Linked DNA regions of Enhydrobacter sp.. The protein of the gene in region 2 binds, or shares a complex with, the protein of the main gene of each other region. Links are inferred from orthologs where the notes say so. Each region holds a gene or a part of one and is shown on either strand. Other genes may lie near its edges.

Region 1 (5,705 bases), 2.2 Mb from region 2 along the record:
CGGGCGAAGCTGGCGAAGAAGTATGCCGCCAGGCGCGCCACGCTGAAGGCGATGGCGGTGGACGACAAGCTGACGCCGGAGGAGCGCTTCGGCGCGCGGCTCAAGCTCGCCGAGCTGCCGCGCAACTCCTCGCCGACGCGCATCCGCAATCGGTGCGAGCTCACGGGCCGGCCACGCTCGGTCTATCGCAAATTCAAGCTGTCGCGGCTGGCGCTGCGGGAGCTCGCCTCGCTGGGCGCGTTGCCCGGCGTCGTGAAGTCGAGCTGGTAACGGGGGACCGTAGACCATGGCGATGACAGATCCTGTCGGTGATTTGCTGACCCGCATCCGCAACGGCCAGTCCGCGCGCCTCGACAGCGTGACCGTGCCGGCCTCGCGCATGCGGTCGAACGTGCTCGACGTGCTGCAGCGCGAGGGTTATATCCGCGGCTGGTTCGAGGAGGAGCTGCGCCCGGGCGTGAAGGAGCTCCGCATCGAGCTCAAGTACGACAACGGCCGTCCGGTCATCCGCGACATCCGGCGCGTCTCGACACCGGGCCGCCGGGTCTATTCGAAGATCCGCGAGCTGCCGCGCCACTTCAACGGCCTCGGCATCTCGATCCTGTCCACGCCGCGCGGCGTCATGTCCGACGCCGAGGCGCGCGCCGCCAATGTCGGCGGCGAGGTCCTGTGCAAGGTGTTCTGATCATGTCGCGCATCGGCAAGCATCCCGTCCCGATCCCGAGCGGCGTCACCGTCGACCTCCAGGGCCAGGCCCTCAAGGTCAAGGGCAAGCGCGGCGAGCTCTCGCTCGTCGTGCACGACGACGTCGAGGTCGCCAAGACCAGCGAAGGCCTCACCTTCAAGCCGCGCAGCGACAGCCGCCGCGCGCGCATGCAGTGGGGCACGGCCCGCAATCTCGCCAGCAACATGGTGCGTGGCGTGTCGGACGGCTTCACCATCAACCTCGAGATCAACGGCGTCGGCTACCGCGCCCAGGCCGATGCCAAGAACCTGAAGCTGCAGCTCGGCTTCAGTCACGACGTCGAGGTTCCGATCCCGCCCGGCATCCAGATCAAGGCCGTGAAGCCGACCGAGATCGAGATCAGCGGCGCCGACCGCCAGCGGGTCGGGCAGATCGCGTCGGAGATCCGCAGCCTGCGTCCGCCCGAGCCGTACAAGGGCAAGGGCATCAAGTATTCGACCGAGACGATCCGGCGCAAGGAAGGCAAGAAGAAGTAAGGCGATCCACCATGGCCGACAACAAAGCTCTCTTCGCCCGTCGCCAGCGACGCACGCGCCACGCGCTGCGCCAGGCCGGCGGCGGCCGCCCGCGCCTCAGCGTGTTCCGCTCGGGCCGGCACATCTATGCCCAGGTCATCGACGACCGGAAGGGCGCCACGCTGGCGGCCGCCTCGTCGCTCGAGCAGAGCCTCAAGGGCAAGCTCAAGACCGGCGCCGACAAGTCGGCGGCGGCCGAGGTCGGCAAGCTGATCGCCGAGCGGGCCATCGCCGCCGGCGTCAAGGAAGTCGTGTTCGACCGCGGCGGCTACATGTATCACGGCCGCGTCGCGGCGCTCGCCAATGCCGCCCGCGAGGGCGGTCTGTCGTTCTGATCGGGAGTTAGCACAATGGCTCGTTCACCCGGTGGCTCCGGCCGCTCTTCGCGCGAGCGGGGCCGCGACCGCGACGAGGAAAATGAACTGACCGACAAGCTGGTCACGATCAACCGCGTGGCCAAGGTGGTGAAGGGCGGCCGCCGCTTCGCCTTCGCCGCCATCGTGGTCGTCGGCGACCAGCGCGGTCGCGTCGGCCACGGCGCCGGCAAGGCGCGCGAGGTGCCGGAAGCGATCCGCAAGGCGACCGAGGCCGCCAAGCGCGCCCTGGTCCGCGTGCCGCTGCGCGACGGCCGCACGCTGCACCACGACGTGCGCGGCCGCTTCGGCGCCGGCAAGGTGACGCTGCGTGCGGCACCGGCCGGTACCGGCATCATCGCCGGCGGTCCGATGCGCGCGGTGTTCGAGACGCTCGGCATCAAGGACATCGTCGCCAAGTCGGTCGGCACCTCCAACCCGCACAACATGATCAAGGCGACCTTCGCCGCGCTCGAGCAGCTCAACTCGCCGCGCATGGTGGCGAACCGTCGCGGCAAGAAGGTGGGCGACCTGCTCGGCCGTCGCGACGGCGAGCCGGCCGCCGAGGCCGCCGCCTGAGGAGAGGGATCATGGCCGACGGCAAGAAGATCAGGATCACCCAGACCGGCAGCGCGATCGGCCGCACCGACGACCAGCGGGCGACGCTGATCGGGCTGGGGCTGAACAAGCGCCATCGCCAGAGCGTGCTCGACGACACGCCGGCGGTGCGCGGCATGATCAACAAGGTGCGCCATCTGGTGCATGTCGACGAGGAGGCGCGCTGAGCGGAGGCCGGGCGCGGAGGGCAGAGAGATGAAGCTGAACGAAATCGCCGACAACGAGGGCGCCCGCCGGGCCCGCCTTCGGGTGGGCCGTGGCATCGGCTCGGGCAAGGGCAAGACGGCGGGACGCGGCGTGAAGGGCCAGAAGTCGCGCACCGGCGTGGCCATCAAGGGCTTCGAGGGCGGCCAGATGCCGCTGCATCGGCGCCTGCCCAAGCGGGGCTTCCGGCCGCCGCACCAGAAGGTGTGGCGGATCGTCAATCTCGGGGCGCTGCAGAAGGCGATCGACGCCAACCGGCTCGATGCCGCCAAGCCGATCGACAGCGCCGCCCTGCAGGCCGCCGGCCTGTTCAAGAACGCCGCGGACGGGGTGCGCCTGCTTGGCAAGGGCGGGATCACGTCCAAGATAGAGATCAAGGTCGCCGGCGCCTCGGCCTCGGCGATCGCCGCCGTCGAGCGGGCGGGCGGCAAGGTCGAATTGCCGCCCAAGCCCGCCGCCGAGGCGGCCTGAGGTCCGATTTCGTCAAGGGGCGGGCTCCGGCTTCGCCTCTTCGTGTCGTCGACGTCCACGCGTGAGGGTCCATGGCATCCGCCGCCGAGCAACTCGCATCCAATCTGAACTGGGGCGCGATCGGTAAGGCGACCGAGCTGAAGAAGCGCCTGTGGTTCACCGTGGGCGCTCTCATCGTCTTCCGCATCGGCGCCTACATTCCCGTGCCGGGCGTCGATCCCGCCGCCCTGGCCGAAATCTTCCACCGCCAGGCCGGCGGCATCGCCGGCATGCTGGACGTGTTCTCCGGCGGCTCGATCGGCCGCATGTCGATCCTGGCGCTGTCGATCATGCCGTACATCTCGGCCTCGATCATCATGCAGATCCTGACGACCGTCGTGCCGTCGCTCGAGGCGCTGAAGAAGGAGGGCGAGGCCGGCCGCAAGAAGATCAACCAGTACACGCGGTACGGGACGGTGTTCCTGGCCGCCTTCCAGGCCTACGGGATCGCGGTCGGCCTAGAGGGGCAGGTGGCCAGCGCCGGGCCGGTCGTGCACGATCCGGGCCTCTTCTTCCGGTTCGTGACCATCGTGACCCTGGTCGGCGGCACACTGCTCCTGATGTGGCTCGGCGAGCAGATCACGGCGCGCGGCGTGGGCAACGGCGTGTCCCTGATCATCTTCGCGGGCATCGTGGCGGCCTTGCCCAATGCGCTGGCGCAGACCCTCGAGCTCGGCCGTACCGGCGCGCTGTCGGCGCTGTTCATCATCGGCCTCATGGTCGGCGTGGTCGTGGTCGTGGCCGTCGTGGTGTTCATGGAGACGGCGCAGCGGCGGATCGTGGTGCAGTATCCTAAGCGCCAGGTCGGCAACCGCATGTACGGCGGCGAGGCGTCGCACCTGCCGCTCAAGATCAACACGTCGGGCGTGATCCCGCCGATCTTCGCCTCCTCCCTGCTGCTCTTCCCAGCGACGATCGCGTCGTTCCAGGGCAATACCGGCGAGCCTGGCATCACCCAGTGGATCGCGACCTACCTCGGCCACGGCACGCCGCTCTACCTGGCGGCCTATGTCGGGCTGATCGTCTTCTTCTGCTTCTTCTATACGACGGTCGTCTTCAACCCGGCCGACACGGCGGAGAACCTCAAGAAGAACGGCGGTTTCGTGCCGGGCATCCGGCCGGGCAAGAACACCGCCGAATATCTCGAGTACATCCTCAATCGGCTGACGCTGATCGGCGCCCTCTATCTCTCGGCGGTCTGCATCCTGCCGGAGCTGCTGATCGCGCGCGGCGGCGTTCCGTTCTATTTCGGCGGCACCAGCCTCCTGATCGTGGTCTCGGTGACGCTCGACACCGTGACCCAGATCCAGGCGCACCTGCTCGCCCATCAATACGAGGGCCTCATCAAGAAAGCGCGGCTGCGCGGCCGCGGTCGATGAGGGGAAGACGATGAACATCATTCTTCTCGGGCCGCCGGGAGCCGGCAAGGGCACGCAGGCACAGCGTCTTCAGGGCGATCTCGGCATGGTGCAGCTTTCGACCGGCGACATGCTGCGGGCGGCGGTGGCCTCGGGCAGCGAGCTCGGCCGCAAGGCCAAGGGCATCATGGACAAGGGCCAGCTCGTGCCCGACGACCTGATGGTCGGCCTGATCGAGGACCGGATCGGCCAGCCCGATTGCGCCAAGGGCTTCATCCTGGATGGTTTCCCGCGCACCGAGGCGCAGGCCGAGGCGCTCGACCGGATGCTGGCCAAGGCGGGCAAGAAGCTCGACCGAGTGATCGAGATGGAGGTCGACGAGAAGGCGCTGACCGAGCGCGTCGTCGGCCGCTTCACCTGCGCCAAATGCGGCGCGGGCTACCACGACAAGTTCAAGCGGCCGAAGGTCGAGGGCGTCTGCGATGTCTGTGGATCGCGCGAGTTCACCCGCCGCAAGGACGACAATGCCGAGACCATGAAGACCCGGATGGCCGCCTATCGCGCCCAGACCGAGCCGCTCCTGCCCTACTACGGCGCCCGCCAGGTGCTGCGGAAGGTCGACGGGATGGCCGGCATGGACGAGGTTTACCGTCAGATCCGCGCCGTCCTGGCGGGGACTTGACAAGTTCGAGATCCGTTGACTCGGGGGTGCGGGTACATATAATCGCGCGCTTTTCCGGAGCCAGCGGAACGTCGTACGGGCGCGCATGAGCGCGCCGTAAGTCTTTGAAGGAGTTGGAACTTTGGCTCGTATAGCCGGCGTCAACATTCCGACCGCCAAGCGGGTGGTGATCGGGCTGCAGTACATCCACGGGATTGGCCAGGCGAAAGCCAGGGAAATTCTGGGGAAAGTGGGAATCGACCAGTCGCGGCGCGTCAATACGCTCACCGACGACGAGGTGATTCGCATCCGCGAGGCGATCGATCGCGACTATACCGTCGAGGGCGACCTGCGGCGCGAAGTGGCGATGAACATCAAGCGCCTGATGGATCTAGCCTGCTATCGCGGGCTCAGGCATCGCCGCGGCCTGCCGGTGCGCGGCCAGCGCACCCACACCAACGCACGCACCCGCAAGGGCCCGGCCAAGCCGATCGCCGGCAAGAAGAAAGTCACCAAGTAGAGCGAAGGGATCCGCATCATGGCCAAGTCTGCCGCCGCCGCCAGTGGCGCCGCTCCTGCCGCGCGTCCCCGCCGCAAGGAACGCAAGAACATCATCGCCGGCGTCGCACACGTGAACGCCTCGTTCAACAACACGATCGTCACCATCACCGACGCCCAGGGCAACACCATCGCCTGGTCGTCGTCGGGCCAGCAGGGCTTCAAGGGCTCGCGCAAGTCGAC
Region 2 (8,000 bases):
TGCGCGGGCGGCCGAATCGAGCCCGAGCGCCTTCTCGGCGAAAGCCTCGGCACTGCCGAAATCGGCGTGCACCACCTCGAAGGCGGCTTCCAGATAGGGCCGACGTGCCTCGATGATGGCGGCGCGGGTGTGCAGATCGAGCTCGGGATAACGGCCGACATGGCCGATCCAGAGCTCGTTGGTGCGCAGGTAATCCTCCACCACCGTGTCCCACGGAACGCCGAGCAGGGTGAGCAGCAGGGCCGATGCGAAGCCCGTGCGGTCCTTGCCGGCGGTGCAATGGAATATCAGCGGCCGATGCCGGCCATCGCTCAGTGTCGCGAAGAGCGTGCGGAAGCCCGGCGTACAGCGGCGCGGATAGTCACGGTAGTGGTCGGTCAGGTATTGCATCATCAGGAAGGGCGAGGCGGTGCCATCCTCGATGGCGCGCCGGATCTTGTCGCCGATGCCCGGCTCGATATGGGCGCCGACGATCCGGCAGGCGACCCCGTTCAGGCGGTGCGGCGTCTCGGCCGCTTCGTTGACGCCGCGCAGATCGACGATCGTGCGCACGCCGAGCTTGCCGACGGCGGCGCAGTCGGCCGCGGTCAGGGTACCGAGATGAGCCGAGCGGAAGATTGCGCCGCGACGAACGCGGCGGCCATCGGCGGTGCGGTAGCCACCCAGGTCCCGGAAATTGGAGCCGCCCTCGAGCGGCACGACGAAGGGGAGCGTGATCGTGTCCATGCGCATTGGATTATCACGCCCGGCATTGTGAAATCTTGTCCGTTTTGGGTCAGAATTTTTGCGACAAGGTCATCAGGACCGTCCGCCGCAGGCCGAACTGCGGGGCGCCAACGCCTACGCCGGTGCCGTCGCGGAGCTGGTAGACATGGTCGAAGAGATTGAGCACGTCGAGGCGGACCGTGGCGCCGCGCGTGCCCTTGATCGGCAGCCGCTGCGCCAGCGACAGGTTGACCACGGCGTAAGTCGGCAGCGAGGCGTCGTTCGGCGTCACGACGGTCTTGCGCAAGCCGGTGCCCACGAGCACATCGCCGGAGAGGCGGGTCGCCCACTCCGAGTCCGGATTGAAGGTGTAGGAAACGCCTGCCGAGCCGGTCACGCTTTGGCTGTGGTCCAGATAGATGGAATGCTGCGCGATGTAAGCCAGCTCGTCGGGGGCGAAGTTGAACTGCGCCGAATCGATGTCGGTTCCTCGAGCGTCCGACCAGGCGACGTTGCCGTAGAGCGACCACGGCCCCGAGTCGTAGCTGCCCGTGAGCTCGACGCCCTTCACTTGCGCGTTGGCATAGTTGAACGAGGTCAGCACGATCGGCGAGCCGAACTGGCCTTCGTCGAGCAGGTTGCGGGCGATCTTGTAGTAGGCATCGAAACCGAACTTCAGCCCGGGCCCGGGGCGCACCTCGAAGCCCGCGTCGAAATAGTGCGCGCGCTCGGCCTTCACCGGATCGTTCCGCGTCACGGCCGGCGCTGCGGTCGTGCCGGCGGTCGCGGCGATGGCGGCGTTGTTCACCTGGGCAAGCGGTGGCGGCGTGAAATAGCGGGCGTAGCCCGCGTGCGCGGTCAGGATATCGTTGGGCTGCCAGACGACGTTGACTCGCGGACTCAGCTGGTTTTCCCGGGTGGCGCCGTCGATCGCGTCGAAGCGCAGGCCGTAGTTCACGGTGACGGTCGGGCTTACCTTCCATTCGTCCTGCAGGTAGACGCCGTAGGTCCAGCCGACGAGGTCGGAGCCGAAGGCGATGCCTGAAGGTTGATCGCTGGTCGGGACACCGGCGCCGTCGGTGGGAAGGACCTGGGCGCTGGTGAGGCTCGTGGCCCGCTCGCGCTGCACGAGGAAGCCGGCGCGCAGCGTGTGGCTGGGCGTGGCCTTCCAGCTTCCATCGAACTGAAGGCCGGTCGCGAGGTCGGTCCGATTCGCCCACGGCGCGATGCCATTGAACATCAGGTCGCCCACGGGATCCGGCTGATAGTCGAGGACCGACCAGCGGGAGAAGGCTGAAAGCTGGAAATCGGCGTTTCCGTGATGCTTCTGCAGCGACAGGATGCCGAAATAGGTGTCTTCCCACTGGAGCTGATCGAGGAGGCTGCTGCTGAACGCCGTGCTGCCGTTGACTGCGAATTGCGGCGTCTGGCCGGGATTGTTGGGGATCTCGAAGCGCGCATGCGAGCCGCCGCCGATGAAGCTCACGCGCGTGTCCTCGTCGAGGATGCCGGTGATCTTGGCCAGCGCGTGCCACTGGTCGGTGCTGTCGTGGATCGGATTGTCGGACGATGTGGGGTTCTCGATGCCCACGCCGTTGTGCAGGAATTGCCCGGTCAGGAAGTAGTCGATCCTGCCGCTGCGGCCGCCATAGGACAGGGACGGCTGGTAGTAGCTGCGCGAGCCCGCCGTCGCCGAGGCTTCGGCGCCGGGATCGCTGCTGCCCGACTTCAGGGTCAGGTCGACGACCCCGGCCTGGCGGAAGCCGTACTGCGCCGGCAGTGCGCCGGTGATCAGCGACATCCTGCTGGCGTACTGGGTGGCGAGCGCATTGCTGAACAGCGACAGCCCTTCGGGAAGCTGCACGCCGTCGAGACGGTACTGCAGGTTCGCGTGATCACCGCGGACATGCACTTGCCCGAAGCTGTCCTGCGCGACGCCGGGTGCGCGCAGCAGCACCTTGTCGATGGGCGTCAGCTGGCCTTGCGGGAGGGCGTCGATCGCGCCGGGGGTGAAATCGTAGCGGCTGGCGCCGAGACTCGGCTGGATCGAGCCGCGCGCCTCGTCGAGACGCTTGGCCGTGACCGTGATCTCGAGGCCGCTGCCGCCTGCTGCAGGGGGCGCCGCGACGGCCGGCGGGAACGGCGTCGTCGTGGGCGGCGGGCTGCCTGGCGCTGTCTGGGCCATCGCCGGTCCGGCGAGGGCCGTCCCGAGCACGAACGCCGCTTTGCCTCGCCAGAATTGCGCCGGCTCCTGCCGCATCGTTCTCCCCTTTGGATCGTGAGCGAGGAAGTTATAATATAACATTTCATTTGGTCAACCATGTTCAAGCGGGCCAACGCCCGCTTGGCGGAAGGTTCAGGGTTGGGTGGAGGGCGGCTTCAGACGCGCCCGTGGCAGTGCTTGAACTTCCGGCCCGAGCCACAGGGGCAGGGCGCGTTGCGCGCGACCTTGCCCCAGGTCGACGGATTGTTGGGATCGATCGCAGCCTTGCCGGCCGCCGGACGCGCAAGCGTCGCCACGCCGCCGCCCGGAGGACCGGCCGGATCGAAGCCGGCCTCGCCGGCCATTGACGACGCGAGCACCGGATCCTCGTGGATCTCGTGCATCTGCACCGGCTCGGGCATGGGCGGCGGCTCCATGCGAAGCTGCAGGTTGGCGAGCACGTTGACGACCGATTCGCGAAGCCCCGTCAGGAGGTCGCTGAAGAGATTGAAGGCCTCGCGCTTGTATTCGTTCAGCGGATCCTTCTGGCCATAGGCACGCAGGCCGATTCCCTGCCGCAGATGGTCGAGGTGCAGCAAATGCTCCTTCCAGCTCTGGTCGAAGAGCTGCATCAGGACGCTCTTCTCCACCTGACGCCAGACTTCCGGCCCGTACTGGGCCGCCTTCTGGGCGAACAGCCGATCGACCGCCTCGTTCAGCCGCGTCTTGATCTGCTCCTCGGCGATGCCTTCTTCCTGCGCCCAGGCATCGATCGGCAGATCGAGCCCGAAGGTGCGCTGCACCTCGTCCTTGAGCTCGGCGATCTTCCATTGCTCCGCATAGGCGTCCTCGGGGATGGCGCGCGAGACCATGCCGTCCACGACGTCGCGACGCATGCCGACCACGACGTCGGCGACATCCTCGGTCGCCATCAGCTCGAGGCGTTCCTTGTAGATCTCCTTGCGCTGGCTGTTCATGACGTCGTCGAAGCGCAGGAGGTTCTTGCGGATCTCGAAATTGCGGGCCTCGACCTTGCCCTGCGCGGTCTCCAGCGCCTTGTTGAGCCAGCGATGGGTCAGCGCCTCGTCGTCGGCCATGCCCTTCTTCTGCACCCAGTCGAGCACCTTGTTGCCGCCGAAGATGCGCATCAGGTCGTCTTCCAGCGACAGGAAGAACTTCGAGCCGCCCGGATCGCCCTGGCGGCCCGAACGGCCGCGCAGCTGGTTGTCGATCCGGCGGCTTTCGTGCCGCTCGGTGCCGACCACGTAGAGGCCGCCGGCCGCGCGCACGATCTCGCGGTCGCGCGCGACGTCGGCTCTGATCTTGGCCGCGATCTGCTCGAGCTCGGCCGCGCGCGCGGTCTCGTCGGGGATCCGGGCGGCGACCTCGGTCTCGGCCTGGCGCAGCAGCATGTCGGCGTTGCCGCCGAGCTGGATGTCGGTGCCGCGGCCGGCCATGTTGGTGGCGATGGTGACCGCTCCCGGCCGTCCGGCCTGCGCCACGATCTCCGCTTCCTGCTCGTGATAGCGCGCATTGAGGACGTTGTGCGGGATCCTGGCCTTCTTGAGCTCGGCCGACAGCGCCTCCGACTTCTCGATCGAGACGGTGCCCACAAGCACGGGCTGGTTGCGGTCGCGGCACTCGCCGATCAGCTTGACGATGGCGCGCGTCTTGTCGGCGAGCGTGCGGTAGACCTCGTCGTCGTTGTCCTTGCGGGCGACCGGCACGTTGGTCGGGATCTCGACCACCTCGAGCTTGTAGATCTCGGCGAACTCGGCCGCTTCCGTCATGGCCGTGCCGGTCATGCCGGCCAGCTTGGGGTACATGCGGAAGAGATTCTGGAAGGTGATGGAGGCCAGAGTCTGGTTCTCGCGCTGGATCTCGACCTTCTCCTTGGCCTCGAGCGCCTGGTGCAGCCCTTCCGAGTAACGCCGGCCCGCCATCATGCGGCCGGTGAACTCGTCGATGATGACGACTTGGCCGTCCTTGACGATGTAGTCGACGTCGCGCGCAAAGAGCTTGTGGGCCCGCAGCGCCTGCGTGACGTGGTGCAGCAGCGTGATCTGGGAGGGCGCATAGAGGCTCTGTCCCTCGGGCAGGAGACCGTCCGCGCGCAGGAGGTCCTCGACCGCCTCGATGCCTGTCTCGGTAAAGGTGACCTGCCGGTTCTTCTCGTCCTTCTCGTAGGCGTCGGGCTTGAGGCGCGGGATCACCACGTCCGCCCGCCGGTAGAGCTCGGAGGAATCCTCGGCCGGCCCCGAGATGATGAGCGGCGTGCGCGCCTCGTCGATCAGGATCGAGTCGACCTCGTCGACAATGGCGAAATTGAACGGGCGCTGGACCATGTCGTCGCGACGGAACTTCATGTTGTCGCGCAGATAGTCGAAGCCGATCTCGTTGTTGGTGCCGTAGGTGATGTCGCTGGCGTAGGCCGCGCGGCGCTCCTCGTCGCTGAGATTGTGGACGATGGTGCCGACCGTCAGGCCGAGGAAGGTGTAGATCTTGCCCATCCATTCGGCGTCGCGGCGGGCGAGGTAGTCGTTCACCGTCACGACATGGACGCCCTTGCCTTCGAGGGCATTGAGGTAGACCGGCAACGTGGCGACCAGGGTCTTGCCCTCGCCGGTCTTCATCTCGGCGATCTTGCCGGCATGCAGCACCATGCCGCCCTTGAGCTGGACGTCGAACGGCCGCTGGCCCAAGGTACGCTTGGCCGCCTCGCGGACGGTGGCGAAGGCCTCGATCAGGAGATCGTCCAGGGTCTCGCCCTTGGCCAGGCGCTCGCGGAACTCGGTTGTCTTGCCGCGCAGTTGCTCATCGGAAAGCTTGGCGAATTCAGGCTCGAGCGCGTTGATCCTCGCGACAGGCCTGTCGAAGCCCTTGACGACACGGTCATTGGCCGTCCCGAACAGGCTCCGGGCAAGCGCTCCCAGCATTAAACCCTCGATATTCTAAAGACTTAGGCGGGCACCCGGCCCGCCCTGCCTATCACAGATAGAGAGCGCGCCCGGGAGTGTCAACGCAAGCACCATCAGCCGCTTCGGCAGGCCGCACCGGTTTGCGGAAAAGCGCCGCAATTGGGGGCGACGAAGAGCGTCTGTTGGCCGGGCGCTTGCTTGCGGGGGGCGGCGCTGTGTAAACGGAGCCGCCAGCGGCCGTCGCCCTACTTCTCCTGACCGTCATCCTTCCTCATTTGTACCGGAGCCTTTCATGAGCCTTCGCCTGCGCCCCGTGCGTGTTGCCGTCGCCCTTTGTGCCGTGGCCGGCATGGCGGGCGTCGCCGCAGCCCAGCAGCCTGCTCCGAAAGGGCCTGCCCCCGTCTCGCCGCCTGCGGCCAAGCCGGCCGAGGCGCCGAAGGACCCGGTCGTCGCGGTCGTCAACGGCCAGCAGATCCACCTTTCCGACCTCGAGATCGCCCAGCAGTCGCTGCCGCAGCAGTATCGCAACGTGCCGCTCGCAGCCGTGTTCCCGGCGCTGCTCGACCGCATGGTCGACAGCAAGCTGGTCGAGCAGGACGGACGCAAGAACAAGGTGACGGACGATCCGGCGTACAAGAAGCGCCTGGCCTTCGTCGAGGACCAGGTCGTCCAGGATTTCTGGCTGCAAAAGCAGATCGCCGAGAAGCTTACCCCGGAGAGGATGAAGCAGGCCTACGACGAGAAGGTCAAGAACATGCCCGCGGAGGACGAGGTGCATGCGCGCCATATCCTGGTGGCCACCGAGCCCGAGGCCAAGGCGATCATTGCCGAGCTGAAGAAGGGCACGCCTTTCGACAAGCTTGCCAAGGAGAAGTCCACCGACAAGGCGTCCGGCGCCGAAGGCGGCGATCTCGGCTGGTTCAAGAAGACGGACATGGTGAAGGAATTCGCCGACGCCGCTTTCGCCTTGAAGAAAGGCGCGCTGGCCGAGACGCCGGTCAAGACCCAGTTCGGCTATCACGTGATCAAGGTCGAGGATCGCCGCAAGGCGCCGCCGCCGTCGTTCGACGAACTCGCCGACCAGATTCGCCAGGATGTTGCCCGCGAGACGGTGACGGCGATGCTCAATCAGCTGCGGGCCGACGCCAAGATCGAGAAGTTCAACATCGATGGCAGCCCGCCCGCACCGGCGGCGCCCGCGACACCGGGTGCCACGCCGGCCAAGCCGGAAGCGCCGGCGAAGAAGTAAAACTCCCGTTTTTCGACATTTCTGGTGTAGGCTCCGCTCTTCGGCCGCTTGGCGATGGCCCGGCCGCGGAGAGGGAGTCCCATGGCCGGAAAGCACGCCGTTTCGCCGCTCGCGCCCAAGACGACGCCGACGCTGCCGCGCGTCGCGGGCGTCAAGCTCGCATCGGCGGCGTCCGGCGTGCGCTATGCCGGCCGTGACGACGTGATGCTCGCGGTGCTGCCCGCGGGAGCAACCGTCGCGGGCGTGCTCACCAAGTCCAAGACCTGCTCGGCGCCGGTCGACTGGTGCCGCAAGAACCTGTCGCGCGGCAGGATCCGCGCAATCCTGGTCAATGCCGGCAACGCCAATGCCTTCACCGGCAAGCTGGGCGACAAGGCGGTCGAGGAAAGCACGCGCGCTGTCGCTCAGGCGCTCGGCTGCCCGCGCAACGAGGTGTTCATGGCCTCGACCGGCGTGATCGGCCAGCCGCTCGAGTGGGAGAAGATCGCCGCGGTCGTGCCGGCCCTGATCAAGGGGGCCCGCGAGGACAACTGGGCGTCCGCGGCCGCGGCCATCATGACGACCGATACTTTCCCCAAGCTTGCCACACGCCAGGCGAAGATCGGCGAGCGGACCGTCACCCTGAACGGCTTTCTCAAGGGTTCCGGGATGATCGCGCCGGACATGGCGACCATGCTCGGCTTCGTCTTCACCGACGCCAAGGTCCCGGGCACGGTCCTGCAGAAGCTCCTTTCCGATTCCGCCGACAAGTCGCTGAACTGCGTCACTGTCGATGGCGATACCTCGACCAGCGACACGCTTCTCCTGGTGGCCGCCGGGACGGCCCGCCATGCGCCGATCGAGGAGGCCGACGATCCGGTGCTGGTCGACTTCAAGCGGGCGCTGGACGAGGTGCTCATCGAGCTGGCCCAGCTTCTCGCCCGCG

The links. The genes of interacting proteins can lie anywhere in the genome.
Region 1: the proteins of secA (region 2) and secY are in contact, whole or in part, in a crystal structure (PDB 3DIN), measured with the Thermotoga maritima proteins. The link is inferred for Enhydrobacter sp. from one-to-one orthologs. Residues at the interface, in WP_004082002.1 of Thermotoga maritima: Glu261, Ala262, Arg263, Lys300, Ala301, Arg302, Thr303, Ile304, Ile305, Leu323, Tyr324, Asp325, Pro326, Val329, Ser330, Tyr333, Ile336, Lys340, Phe345, Val349, Glu363, Phe364, Tyr374, Ser375, Gly376, Gly377, Glu393, Ile395, Thr482, Ser483; in WP_004081795.1 of Thermotoga maritima: Glu108, Gly109, Glu110, Glu111, Ala236, Glu237, Arg238, Arg239, Ile240, Thr241, Ile242, Gln243, Tyr244, Ala245, Arg246, Arg247, Val248, Thr249, Gly250, Arg251, Arg252, Val253, Tyr254, Gly256, Ala257, Ser258, Thr259, Tyr260, Leu261, Pro262.

Annotation. Positions count from the first base shown.
Region 1 is NZ_CP126889.1:581,459-587,163, reverse strand. What follows is about bases 2,355-5,150. They hold secY (preprotein translocase subunit SecY), read left to right. Parts: upstream 2,355-2,977; coding sequence 2,978-4,324; downstream 4,325-5,150. Other genes in these bases: rpsM (30S ribosomal protein S13), read left to right, coding at 5,107-5,150; OJF58_RS03055 (adenylate kinase), read left to right, coding at 4,335-4,985; rplO (50S ribosomal protein L15), read left to right, coding at 2,427-2,906; rpmD (50S ribosomal protein L30), read left to right, coding at 2,355-2,398. Outside these bases: rpsN (30S ribosomal protein S14), read left to right, coding at 1-270; rpsH (30S ribosomal protein S8), read left to right, coding at 287-685; rplF (50S ribosomal protein L6), read left to right, coding at 688-1,221; rplR (50S ribosomal protein L18), read left to right, coding at 1,233-1,595; rpsE (30S ribosomal protein S5), read left to right, coding at 1,611-2,192; more of rpmD, read left to right, coding at 2,204-2,354; more of rpsM, read left to right, coding at 5,151-5,484; rpsK (30S ribosomal protein S11), read left to right, coding at 5,503-5,705. UniProt on the Escherichia coli protein: The central subunit of the protein translocation channel SecYEG. Consists of two halves formed by TMs 1-5 and 6-10.
Region 2 is NZ_CP126889.1:2,750,269-2,758,268, forward strand. What follows is about bases 2,885-6,210. They hold secA (preprotein translocase subunit SecA), read right to left. Parts: upstream 5,845-6,210; coding sequence 3,085-5,844; downstream 2,885-3,084. Other genes in these bases: OJF58_RS13825 (TonB-dependent receptor), read right to left, coding at 2,885-2,965; OJF58_RS13835 (peptidylprolyl isomerase), read left to right, coding at 6,119-6,210. Outside these bases: OJF58_RS13820 (tyrosine-protein phosphatase), read right to left, coding at 1-732; more of OJF58_RS13825, read right to left, coding at 776-2,884; more of OJF58_RS13835, read left to right, coding at 6,211-7,075; bifunctional glutamate N-acetyltransferase/amino-acid acetyltransferase ArgJ, read left to right, coding at 7,157-8,000. UniProt on the Escherichia coli protein: Required for protein export, interacts with the SecYEG preprotein conducting channel.